2 linked regions of the Reyranella humidisoli genome follow. The main gene of each other region encodes a partner of the protein of the gene in region 2 in a complex. Links are inferred from orthologs where the notes say so. Each region holds a gene or a part of one and is shown on either strand. Other genes may lie near its edges.

Region 1 (6,271 bases), on a different replicon or contig from region 2:
GCCGCCGCAAGCTCGGCCTGCCCTACTGGTCGCTCTCGGCCTTCCTGAAACACCGCGTGAAGAACGCCGTGCAGTTCATCGCCGACTACGAGAAGGCGGTTGCAAGCGAGGCCCGCCATCGCGGCGTCGATGGAGTCGTGTGCGGTCACATCCACCACGCCGAGATGCGCACCATCGACGGCATCCTCTACTGCAACGACGGCGACTGGGTCGAAAGCTGCACCGCGCTGGTCGAGGATTTCAACGGCCGCCTGCGCATCGTGCACTGGGCCGAGGAGGTGGCGCGCCGCTCCTCGCGCCTGCCGTTCGCGCCCGTCCAGCTCGCCGCGGAGTAGCCTCTTGCGCATTGCCATCGTGTCCGACGCCTGGCGGCCCCAGATCAACGGCGTCGTGCGCACGCTCGAGACGGTGGCCCGCATCCTCCGGGCGGAAGGCCACGAGGTCGAGGTCTTCGGGCCCGACCGCTTTCGCACCCTGCCCTGTCCGACCTATCCGGAGATCCGTCTCTCCCTGTTTCCCTCGGCGCGCCTCAGCCACATGCTGAAGCTGTTCGCGCCCGATGCCATCCATCTCGTGACGGAGGGTCCGCTCGGCTGGGCCGCGCGCGCCTTCTGCCGGCGTCGCGGAATTCCCTTCACCACCGCCTATCACACGCGCTTCCCCGAATATGTCCGCGCCCGCATCCTCGCGCCGCTTTCGTGGAGCTATGCCTTCGTCCGCCGCTTCCATGCGCCGTCGGCGGCCGTGCTGGTCGTGTCGCCGGCGATCCGCGACGAGCTCGCGGCGCGTGGCTTCCGCAATCTCGTGCCATGGTCGCGCGGCGTCGACATCGCCGCCTTCCGACCGCAGCCACGCGAACAGCTCGAGGACCCGCGGCCGATCTGGCTGTACGCCGGCCGCGTCGCCATCGAAAAGAACATCAAGGCCTTTCTCGATCTCGACCTGCCGGGCAGCAAGTGGGTGGTGGGCGGCGGCCCGCAGCTCAAGTCGCTGCAGAGGCGCTATCCGGATGTCCACTTCTTCGGCTCGGTGGACACCGAGGAGCTGTCGTATCGCTATGCGCAGGCCGATTGTTTCGTCTTTCCCAGCCTCACCGACACGTTCGGCCTGGTGATGGTCGAGGCCCTGGCCTCGGGCGTGCCGGTCGCCGGATATCCCGTACCGGGGCCGCTCGACGTGATCACCGACCCGAAGGTGGGCGCCGTCGACCCCGATCTGCGCACCGCCTGCCTCGCCGCCGTGTCGCTCGATGCGGTGGATTGCCGCCGCCATGCCGAAACCTTCACCTGGGAGAAGTGCGCGCGGCAGTTCCTCGAAACGCTGCAGCCCATTCCCCGCGGTCACTGGCAGAAGCTGCGCCACCGGGTCGTGCCCGACGCCGCCTCATCCTAGCCACCTTTCCGCCGCGTCATTCGGGTTGCGGGTCCGCCCGTGGGAGGGTAATTGCGGCGTCCGCATCGCAAGGGCAGACCGGCATGGCTATCCAGTATTTCGCCAAGGTGACCGCTTCCGACCACGAGACGCTGCAGCGCATCGTGAAGCATTATCCGCTCAGCTCCTATGCCGACTGGCATCTGAAGGAAATGAGCCGCATGTCCGATTGGCGCAGCCGCCGTCACGCCATCAAGATGGTGCCCGTGACACCGGAAGAGTTCGAGGCCTACTGCAAGGAGAGGGGTGTCCCGAGCGACATCATCACCTTCAAGGCGTTCGTCTGCGAGAAGGGCGGCGGCTGATCCTCGGGACGTACTCCGGCTAGGGAACACCGCCCGCCGGTTCGCCGGCCGCGATCCAGGCCTGATAGAGCTTCTTCGTCTCGTCGTTCGGCGGATAGGTGCCGGTGATCGGATGGCCCTGTCCGACGCGGATGGCGACGAACTTCTCCAGCCGCTCCTGCTCGAAGGAATCGCGCGCGACCTCGTCGGCAAGGTGCCGCGGCACGACGATGGCGCCGTCCTCGTCGGCCACGATCACGTCGCCAGGATAGACCGGCACGCCCCGGATGCCGACCGGCACCTGCACCTCGACCGGCCGAAGATTGGCCATGCTGGGCGGCGCGGCGGCCGCGGCGCAATAGACCGGGAAGTCGAATTTGCCGATGACGGGAGAGTCGCGCATCGCCCCGTCGCTCAGCACGCCCGCCAACCCACGCACCTTGAGGCGCAGCGCCAGGATGTCGCCCAGCGTACCGGAGCGCGTGTTGCCCTCGGTCCCGATCACCAGCACCGAGCCCGCCGGCGATTCCTCGATCGCCGTGCGCTGCGCATTCGGCGGATCGCTGGGGCTCGGCGCCTTGTCGATATCCTCGCGGCTCGGAATGTAGCGCAGCGTATAGGCCGGCCCGACGATCCGCGCCGCCGCCGGATTGAGCGGCTTCACCCCGTTTACCGCGACATTGCGAAACCCGCGCTTCAACATCTGCATCGAGACGGTAGCGGTACTCGCATACATGAAGTTCCTGATCGTCTCGGCCGACAGCGGTTCGCTGTTGCTCACGGTGCTTCTCCCCTCACTGTGTCATCCCGAGCGTAGCGAGGGATCCTTCTCTTGAATCCAGAAGATCAAGGATCCCTCGCTACGCTCGGGATGACAGTTTTCATTTCATCAAGGCTCGCGCGTCAGAGCAACGACCCTTGATTGCCGGTGCCGTCGTCGCGACGACGCGGTGAGGCGGGCTGCGGCGCAACCGGCTTCGGCGCACCGGCGCCGTCGGTCACGCGCGCGCCTACATGGCCGTCGCTGAACTGGATTGTGATCGTCTGGCCGGTGCTGGTGCTGGCGGCGGCAAGGACCGGCTGGGCATCCTGGTCGCGGACCAGGGCGAAGCCGCGGTTCAGGACGGAGTGGAAGGAATAGCTCTCCAGCAGCTTCGCGGCCTGGTCGACCTGGCGCTGGCCGTTCACGAGAAGATCGTTGCCGTGGCGCTTCAATCGATCGCCGAGTTGGTCCAGCCGGTCGAAGGCGCGCGCGTACTTCTGCAGAGCGTCGCTCTTGAAGCGGTCGACGGCGCGCGTCAGCGCACGGCCTTCGGCGACCAGCGCCTGTTCCTTGGCGGCGATCACCGCCTGCGGGCTAACGAGACGCGCGGCCGAGAGTTGATGCGCGCGCCGCTCGACGAGCTGGCGGGTCGCCAGCGCGAGACGCTCGCCGCTGACATCGACCCGCTGCTGGCGTTCCTCGATCAGACGACGCGGATCGCCCAGCCCGCGCGCCAGGCCGGCCAGTTCCATCGCCCGTTCGCGCAGCAGGCGCGTCATGCCGCCGACCAGGCGCTTGGCATAGTCGAGCGTCTCGGTCATCAGGTCGGCCCGCACCGGCACCGCCATCTCGGCGGCCGCGGTCGGCGTCGGCGCGCGGCGGTCCGAGGCGAAGTCGATCAGGGTCGTGTCGGTCTCGTGGCCGACCGCGGAGATCAGCGGGATTTCGGAATTCGCGGCGGCGCGCACCACGATCTCCTCGTTGAAGGCCCACAGGTCTTCCAGCGAGCCGCCGCCGCGCGCCACGATCAGCACGTCGGGCCGCGGCACTTTCCCATCCACGGCGAGACGGTTGAAGCCCGCGATGGCCGCAGCCACCTCGCCCGCCGCCTTCTCGCCCTGCACGGAGACCGGCCAGACCAGCACGTGGCAGGGGAAGCGATCGCCGAGGCGATGCAGGATGTCCCGGATCACCGCGCCGGATGGCGAGGTCACGACGCCCACCACTTGCGGCAGATAGGGCAGCGCGCGCTTGCGCTCCGGGTCGAACAGCCCCTCGGCCTGCAGCTTCTTGCGCCGGTCCTCAAGCAGCTTGAGCAGCGCGCCCTCGCCCGCCAGTTCCAGCCGGTCGACGATGATCTGGTAGCGCGAGGAGCCGGCATAGGTCGTGAGCTTGCCGGTGGCGATGACCTCCAGCCCCTCCTCGATCCGGATGCCGAGCCGCGGGATCGTGCCCTTCCAGCAGACGCCGTCGATCACCGCGTTCTCGTCCTTCAGGCGGAAGTAGCAGTGGCCCGAGCGCGGGAAGGACGGCTGGCTGATCTCACCGCGCACGCGCACCCGCGGGAAGGCGGTCTCGATCTCGCGCTTGAGGGCAAAGGAAAGCTCGGAAACCGAGAATTCCGGGACGTTGCCAAGTGTGGGGCTGGGGGGAGCCGGAGAGTCGAAATCATCCATACGGCACTGAACCTAGCCGCTTGTGCCCACGGCGCAAACTGTGGTCAAAGCCTCGCCATGCGAATCCTCGTGGTAGGCGGCGGCGGCCGCGAACATGCCTTGTGCTGGGCGATTTCGGGCTCGCCCCTCTGCACCAAGCTCTACTGCGCGCCCGGCAATGCCGGCATCGCCCAGGTCGCCGAATGCATCGACGACGTCGGCGCCGAGGACATCCCCGGCCAGGTGGCGCTGGCCCGGCGCCTGAAGATCGATTTCGTGGTGATCGCGCCCGACGCGCCGCTGGTCGCCGGCATGGCCGACGCCTTTGCCGACGCCGGCATCAAGGCCTGGGGTCCGAGCAAGGCCGCCGCCCGCCTCGAAGGTTCCAAGAGCTTCACCAAGGAACTCTGCCGCGCCAACGACATCCCGACGGCAGCCTACGAGCGCTTCACCGAGGTGGCACCGGCCGAGGCCTACATAAAGGCGCAGGGCGTGCCGATCGTGATCAAGGCCGACGGTCTCGCCGCCGGCAAGGGCGTGATCATCGCCGAGACGATCGACCAGGCGGTCGAAGCGGTGCGCGACATGCTCTCGGGCAACCGCTTCGGTGCCGCCGGCGCTTCGGTGGTGATCGAGGAATTCATGCAGGGCGAGGAGGCGAGCTTCTTCGCCCTGACCGACGGCGAGCATGTCCTGCCGCTGGTCGCTGCGCAGGACCACAAGCGCGCCTTCGACGGCGACACGGGTCCGAACACCGGTGGCATGGGCGCCTACTCGCCCGCGCCGATCTTCGATGCCGCCATGCAGCAGCGCACGATGGACGAGATCGTGCTGCCGACCGTGCGGGCGCTCGCCCGCGCCGGTACGCCGTTCAAGGGCGTGCTCTATGCCGGCCTGATGATCGACGCCAAGGGGCCGCGGCTGGTCGAATACAATTGCCGCTTCGGCGATCCCGAGACGCAGGTGCTGATGATGCGCCTCAAGTCGGACCTCGTGCCGGCCCTGCTGGCGAGCGCCGAGGGCGGGCTGAAGCATCTCGACCTGCGCTGGTCGCCCGACGCCGCCATCACCGTGATCATGGCGACCAGGGGCTATCCCGATTCCTACCCCAAGGGCAGCGAGATCCGCGGCCTCGCCGAGGCCGCCAGGGTCGAGGGCGTGCAGATCTTCCACGCCGGCACCAAGGCCGGCCCCGACGGCAAGATCCTGGCCAATGGCGGCCGCGTCCTGAACGTCAGCGCCATGGGCCGGACCGTCGAGGAAGCCCGCGCCCGGGCCTACCGCGCCGTGGACCTGATCGACTGGCCCGAGGGCTTCTACCGCAAGGACATCGCCTGGCGGGCACTCAAGGCCTGATCTTTCATATTCCTCTCCCCCGATAGGGGGAGAGGAGTTTGAAAGGCTGGCATGCGCCGCCCCGGGCAGACGCGGCGGGAAAGATGCTTTAGTTTCAAGCCCATGCCTGACGCCCTCTCCGAATCCCAGCGCCTGCTGGCGCAGCTCCGCTTTCCCTGTGGTGACGTACCCGAGCCCGGCGACATCAAGAATGTCGCCCCCGGCATCCACTGGCTGCGCATGCCGCTGCCCTTCCAGCTCAACCACATCAACCTGTGGCTGATCGAGGAGAAGGACGGCTGGACGATCGTCGACACCGGCATCAATTCGCAGGACACACGAACGCTCTGGGAAAAGATCTTCGTCGAGAAGCTCCAGGGCAAACCGGTGGTGCGCGTCATCGGCACGCATCTCCATCCCGACCATATCGGCCTCGCCGGCTGGCTGTGCGAGAAGTGGAATGCCCCGCTCTACATGACGCTGGGCGAGTACATGAGCGCGCAGGCCGCCCGCAACGATTTCGTCGAGAGCGAGGAGACGCGCGCCGCGCATGTCGCGCGCAACGGCGTGCCGCCCGACCGCATCGCCAACTTCCATCGCCACAAGGGCGGCTATGCCAAGGGCGTGGTGCCGCTGCCGACTGCTTTCCGGCGCATGATCCATGCGCATCCCATCACCATCGGCGGCCATCGCTGGGACGTCATCGTCGGCCGCGGCCACGCGCCCGAGCATGCCTCGCTCTGGTGCCCTGAGCTCAACGTGATGATCGCGGGCGACCAGGTGCTGCCCAAGATCAGCACCAA
Region 2 (6,187 bases):
TTCGATGACGTGGTGCCGGAGGTCCGTGCCGCCGTCGAGCAGGCCGGACGCGCGCTCGAGGCGGCCGGCTATGCCGTCGAACAGGTCGCGCCGCCGCGACTGGGCGAAGCAGCCGAGCTGTGGCATCGGATGGTCGTCAACGACGAGCGCCGCGGCTTCGTCGCGACCGTGCAGGCCCTGGGCGATGCCGCCGCACGGCGCAACGTCGAAGGCCATCTCCACTACGTGCCGGAGGTCGATGCCGGCGGTCTGCTCGACGCATTCGGCCAGCGTCTCGCCCTGATGCGCGCCTGGTCGCTGTTCTTCGCGGACTATGCGGTCGCGATCGTGCCGGTGTCGCACGTCCTGCCCTTCCCGGACGGCCTCGATCTGCAGGACCAACCGGTCGTGGATCGCATGATGGCCGCACAGCACTGCCTGCTTGCGACGCCCGTCCTGGGCTATCCCTCGGCGTCGGTGCCCACCGGCCTCGCCGATGGAACGCCCGTGGGCGTACAAATCATCTCCGCCCGTTTCCGCGAGGATCTCTGCCTCGATGCGGCGGAGATCGTCGAAGCACACGCCTCGCACCTGACGCCCATCGAGCCGCGCGATTAGCCTCGGGCGCGCTCGGATTGCTGGCCGAGCGCGGCGAGCGCCGTCGCCACGATCTGCGGCGCGTTGAGGCCGGCCCATTCGTACTGCCGGGCCGGCGACGCATGATCGAGGAAGCGGTCGGGCAGAACCATCGGCCGCACCTTCAGTCCGTTGTCGAGTAGGCCCGCCGTCGCAAGATACTGCAACACGAAGCTCGAGAAGCCGCCGACCGAGCCCTCCTCGATGGTGATCAGCACCTCGTGCTCGCGCGCGAGGCGGCGGATCAGGTCCGTGTCGAGGGGCTTGGCGAAGCGGGCGTCGGCCACCGTCGTGCTGAGGCCCTTGGCGCCGAGATCCTCGGCCGCCACCAGGCACTCCTGCAGGCGCGCGCCGAAATTCAGGATGGCGATCTTGGTGCCCTCGCGAACGATCCGGCCCTTGCCGACTTCCAGCGGCGTGCCCTTCGCCGGCAACTCGACGCCGACGCCCTCACCGCGCGGATAGCGGAAGGCCGAGGGGCGGTCGTCGATCGCGGCGGCCGTCGCCACCATGTTCATCAGTTCGAGCTCGTCGGCCGCCGCCATGATGACGAAGTCCGGCAGGCAGCCGAGATAGGCCACGTCGAAGGAGCCCGCATGGGTGGCGCCGTCGGCGCCGACCAGCCCGGCCCGATCGATGGCGAAGCGCACCGGCAGCTTCTGCAGGGCAACGTCGTGCACGACCTGGTCGAAGGCGCGCTGCAGGAAGGTCGAATAGATCGCTGTGAACGGCTTGAAACCCTCGGTCGCCAGGCCGGCGGCGAAGGTGACGCCGTGCTGCTCGGCGATCGCCACGTCGAATGTGCGCTCGGGGAAGCGCTCGGCGAACTTGTCGAGGCCGGTGCCCGAAGGCATCGCCGCGGTCACCGCCACGATCTTCTTGTCGGCCTCCGCCTCGGCGATCAGCGCCTTGGCGAAGACCGAGGTGTATTGCGGCGCGTTGGCGATCGGCTTGGACTGCTTGCCGGTGATGACGTCGAACTTCACCACCCCGTGGTACTTGTCCGCGCTCGCCTCGGCCGGCCCGTAGCCCTTGCCCTTCTTTGTCACGACATGGACCAGGATCGGCTTGTCGAGCTGGCTGTCGCGGGCATTCTTCAGCACCGGCAGCAGATGGTCGAGATTGTGACCGTCGACGGGACCGACATAGTAGAAGCCCAGCTCGTCGAACAGCGTGCCGCCCGCCACGAAACCGCGGGCGAATTCCTCGGCACGCTTGGCCGCGAGTTCCAGCGGCTTGGGCAGGTTCTCGGCGAAGGTGCGCCCGAGGTTGCGCAGCGTGACATAGGGGCGGCCCGACAGGAGCCGCGAGAGATGGCCCGACAGCGCGCCGACGGGCGGCGCGATCGACATGTCGTTGTCGTTCAGCACCACGATCAGGCGCGAGCGCAAAGCGCCCGCATTGTTCATCGCCTCGTAGGCCATGCCGGCACTGAGCGCGCCATCGCCGATCACGGCGATCACGTTGTTGGAGCCGCCCGCCAGATCGCGCGCCACCGCCATGCCGAGGCCGGCGGAGATTGAGGTCGAGGAGTGAGCGGCGCCAAACGGGTCGTATTCGCTCTCGGAACGCCGCGTGAAGCCCGACAACCCGCCTTCCTGGCGCAAGGTGCGAATGCGGCTGCGGCGGCCCGTGACGATCTTGTGCGGATAGGCCTGGTGGCCGACGTCCCAGATCAGCCGGTCCTTCGGCGTGTCGAAGACGTAGTGAAGGGCCACCGTGAGCTCGACGACGCCCAGTCCCGCTCCGAGATGGCCGCCGGTAACGGAAACGGCCGAGATCGTCTCCTGGCGCAGTTCGTCCGCTAGCTGACGCAACTGTTCTGCGCGCAAGCGGCGGATGTCGGCGGGAACGTCGACGGTATCGAGCAGCGGCGTCGTACTGTGGCCGGTCATTGAACTACCATACTCCTGCGCGGCGCTTTCTGCCCCAACTTCAGGTGCGGCGCGCCACGACGAATTCTGTGGCTTGCCTTAGCAAATCCGCTGCTTCTCCGAAGGGCTCCAGATGCGCGGCGGCCTGTCGCGCCAGCATTCCGGCCTGCGCCCTCGCCCGTTCGACGCCCAGGATGGACACGAAAGTCGCCTTGCCGGCGGCTTCGTCCTTGCCCGTCGCCTTGCCCAGCTCCTCCGCGCTGCCTTCGATGTCGAGCAGGTCGTCGACGATCTGAAACGCCAGGCCGAGATCGTGCGCATAGCCCGCGAGCGCCATTCGCATGGGGTCGCTCGCCTTGCCGAGGATGGCGCCCGCCGTGCACGAGAAGGAGATCAACGCCCCCGTCTTCAGGCGCTGCAGGTGGGTGATGGCGCCGATCGTCTGGTCGGAATTTTCCTGCTCGGCCAGCAGGTCGAGCATCTGCCCGCCCACCATGCCGCGGGCGCCCGCGGCCTTCGCGAGTTCGCTCACCAGCGCCGTGCGTACCGCCGGGTCGCCATGTGTGTCCTCGTGCGCCAGAACCTCAAAGGCCAGCGCCTGCAGCGCATCGCCCGCCAGGATCGCCGTCGCCTCGTCGAATTGCTTGTGGCAGGTAGGTTTGCCGCGCCGCAGATCGTCGTCATCCATCGCCGGCAGATCGTCGTGGATCAGAGAATAAGCGTGCACGAACTCGATGGCGGACGCCGTTCGCAGGGCGGGCTGCGTCCCCACCTTGAACAGCGTCGCACCGGCCAACACAAAAAAGGCGCGCAACCGCTTTCCGCCGCCCAGGCTCGAGTAGCGCATCGCCTCGAAGACACGCGCCTCGCCCACGGCCCCGGACGGCAGCAGGCGATCCATGGTGCGCTCGACCGACTCCGCGGCAAACCCGAGGGCGATATCGAACTGTCTGTGCGACGACAACGGCATCGGAGAGAAATCAGCCGAGGTCGGCAGGTTGCGTCGCGACCGAACCGTCGGCGGAGAAGACGATCTTTTCCACCTTCATCTTGGCTTCGGCCAGCCGCTGCTCGCAGTGCCGCTTCAGCAGCGCGCCCCGTTCGTAGGCCGAAATCGCCTCGTCCAGCTTCACCTGGCCACGTTCGAGCTGCTGAACGATGCCCTCCAGTTCCTTGAGGGCATCCTCGAAGGAGAGGGCTGCAATATCCTTGGGCAGAGTGGGTTCTTTAGCCAATTTTTGCCTCTTGAAGGGGACGGTCCGGATCGTACCCGGCCGCCGCGAACATGTCGAAAGATGCCGCTCGCGTCATTAAAATATGCCGGATATTCCCGTTTCGAGAGCAAAACAGCACGTCTGCAACTAACGATAATCGAAACACGCATCTGTGACATGGCCGCTTTGCATGTTCGCAGGACAAAACCCGCTCACGCGCATTGCGATAGAGTTAAGCCAATGGCAGGTTCCGCTCCGCAAAGAAATAAACGGCCATTCACCAGGAGCAAACGCCCATGGGCAACGTTAGCCATCTCGTTACGCGAACCGCCGCCTTCCAGAGCTCGGTCGAGAACGGTCTCGCCGAAGGGTCCAGCAGCAAGGATCGCCAGTTCGTCACGGCGCTGGCCCGCGGCCTCGACATCCTGCGCGCCTTCCATGCCGGCGAAGGCATGCTGGGCAACCAGGAAATCGCCCACCGCACCGGCCTGCCGAAGCCGACGGTCGCCCGCCTGACCCACACGCTGACCGAGCTGGGCTACCTCAACTACATCCGCCGTTTCCGCAAGTACGAGCTGGGCGCCTCGGTTCTGGCGCTGGGCTACGCCGCCATCTCGAGCATGGACGTCCGCCGCGCCTCGCGTCAGCCGCTGGAGCAGCTGGCCCACGCCCTCAACGCCTCCACTGCGCTGGGCGGCCGCGACCGTCACTCGATGATCTATCTCGAAGCCTGCCGTGGCCCGTCGGTCGTGGCGATCACGCACGATGTCGGCACCCGCGTGCCGATGGCCAGCACCGCGATGGGCCGCGCCTACCTGTTCTCGCTGCCCGACGTCGACCGCAACAAGCAGATCGATGCCATCCGCCGCCGCTGGCGCGACGACTGGGCCAAGGTGAAGACCGGCCTGGAGCGCTCGTTCAAGGAACTGACCGACCGCGGCTTCTGTGTCACGTGGGGCGAGTGGCTGCCCGAGCTGTGCGGCGTCGGCGCTCCGCTGCGCAATTCGGACGGCACGGCCGCTTATGCGATCAACGCCTCGGCGCCGATCTACCAGATCAGCCGCGATCGTCTCGAAGCCGACTGGGGTCCGCGCCTCGTCAAGGTCGCGCGCGACATCCGCACCGGCATGGCCGCGCAACCCGCCGTCACCGCTCCTGCCGGCTCGGCCCTGCGGCCGATGATGGCCAACGGCAACGGCCATCGCGCGCCGATGTCGGCGATGGTGCGCCGCTAGGCGCACCCTCCCCCGGAGGCTTTCCAGACATGGCGATCCAACGACCGGCCGACGCTCGGCCGGTCGCTCCTTATGAGTTCCGCGGCTTCAACGGCGTGATCGGCCACCAGGTCGTGGCGTGGCGTCACGGCTTCGTCGAGATGCAACTCAAGGTGCGGCCGGAACTGTGCAACGCCAACGGCCTGCTGCATGGCGGCGTGCTGATGACGCTCCTTGATTCCGCGAGCGGCTTTGCCTGCACCTTCAATGAGACGGCGACGGCGCGGCGACTTTCCGTAACGCTCGCCTTCACCACCCAGTTCATCAAGGCCGGCCGCGAAGGCGACGTGCTCACGATCCTGGGCGCGTGGCGTCCCTCTACGAGCCAGAGTACCTTCGCCGCCGAGACCGAGATCTACAATCAGGTGAACGATCTGCTCGCCACCGGCGCCGGCACCTTCCGCTACCTGAAGGGCGAGCGCAGCGACGGCACGCTCGACTTCCTCGACCGGAAGGCCGCGGACTGACTATCCGGCGGCGGTCGAACGCAGCCGATAGCGTAGCCACATCGTCCCGCCCTCCAGGACGTCGTGGCTCACCAGCGTCATGCTCTCGACCGGCGCAGGCCCGAGATCGGCATCGCCCGATTTGAACACGATCGGTCCACCCGTGCTGCCGTCGATCACCGGGCAGATCACGAGACTCAGTTCGTCGATCAGGCCGGCCCTCAAAAGCGCACCGTTCGCCCCGCCCCCGCCCTCCAGCATGATCCGCTCGATGCCCAGCTCGCGATTGAGCGTCTCGAGCGCTGCCGCGAGATCGACCTCGGCCTTGCCGGCGAAGATGTAGGACACGCCGTCAGCGCGCAGCCCGGCTAGGTGCCGGTCCGGCACCGACTCGGTCAAGATGACGAGGATCGGATCGCCGCCGATATCCTTGCGAGCCCAGACAGCCTTGCCATGGGCATCGAGGAAGATTCCCCACGCCTTGGCCTCGCGTTGCGCAAACCAGTTCTCGCGCGGGAACGTTCGATCCGTGTCGGGATAGTGCGGCTCCTTGCCCTTGGCGAATTCCTGAGCCGTCACCCGCCCGCACAGCCACGAGCCACCGCCCATCTGGTCGTGCAGCCGCTCGAACAGGTTGGGCACGATGTTGACCTTGGGCCGCCAGCGGCTACCCCAGATGCGACCGTCGACGCTGCAGACCATGTGGCAGAGGACATAGGGCTTCATGGCCCGATCATAGCCGAACGAGACCAATCAGAAATCAA

The links.
Region 1: the proteins of KQ910_RS22715 (region 2) and xseA are in contact, whole or in part, in a cryo-EM structure (PDB 8TXR), measured with the Escherichia coli proteins. The link is inferred for Reyranella humidisoli from one-to-one orthologs.

Annotation. Positions count from the first base shown.
Region 1 is NZ_JAHOPB010000001.1:2,455,666-2,461,936, reverse strand. The notes cover bases 1,887-4,738. They hold xseA (exodeoxyribonuclease VII large subunit), read right to left. Parts: upstream 4,155-4,738; coding sequence 2,619-4,154; downstream 1,887-2,618. Other genes in these bases: purD (phosphoribosylamine--glycine ligase), read left to right, coding at 4,212-4,738; KQ910_RS11940 (ribonuclease activity regulator RraA), read right to left, coding at 1,887-2,496. Also shown: KQ910_RS11955 (UDP-2,3-diacylglucosamine diphosphatase), read left to right, coding at 1-335; KQ910_RS11950 (glycosyltransferase family 4 protein), read left to right, coding at 340-1,392; KQ910_RS11945 (hypothetical protein), read left to right, coding at 1,476-1,736; more of KQ910_RS11940, read right to left, coding at 1,756-1,886; more of purD, read left to right, coding at 4,739-5,489; KQ910_RS11925 (MBL fold metallo-hydrolase), read left to right, coding at 5,592-6,271. UniProt on the Escherichia coli protein: Bidirectionally degrades single-stranded DNA into large acid-insoluble oligonucleotides, which are then degraded further into small acid-soluble oligonucleotides.
Region 2 is NZ_JAHOPB010000002.1:890,529-896,715, reverse strand. What follows is about bases 2,098-4,865. They hold KQ910_RS22715 (exodeoxyribonuclease VII small subunit), read right to left. Parts: upstream 3,725-4,865; coding sequence 3,470-3,724; downstream 2,098-3,469. Other genes in these bases: KQ910_RS22710 (IclR family transcriptional regulator), read left to right, coding at 4,000-4,865; KQ910_RS22720 (polyprenyl synthetase family protein), read right to left, coding at 2,551-3,459; dxs (1-deoxy-D-xylulose-5-phosphate synthase), read right to left, coding at 2,098-2,510. In the rest of the region: KQ910_RS22730 (amidase family protein), read left to right, coding at 1-597; more of dxs, read right to left, coding at 594-2,097; more of KQ910_RS22710, read left to right, coding at 4,866-4,938; KQ910_RS22705 (PaaI family thioesterase), read left to right, coding at 4,968-5,444; KQ910_RS22700 (dihydrofolate reductase family protein), read right to left, coding at 5,445-6,149; KQ910_RS22695 (2'-5' RNA ligase family protein), read right to left, coding at 6,177-6,187. UniProt on the Escherichia coli protein: Bidirectionally degrades single-stranded DNA into large acid-insoluble oligonucleotides, which are then degraded further into small acid-soluble oligonucleotides.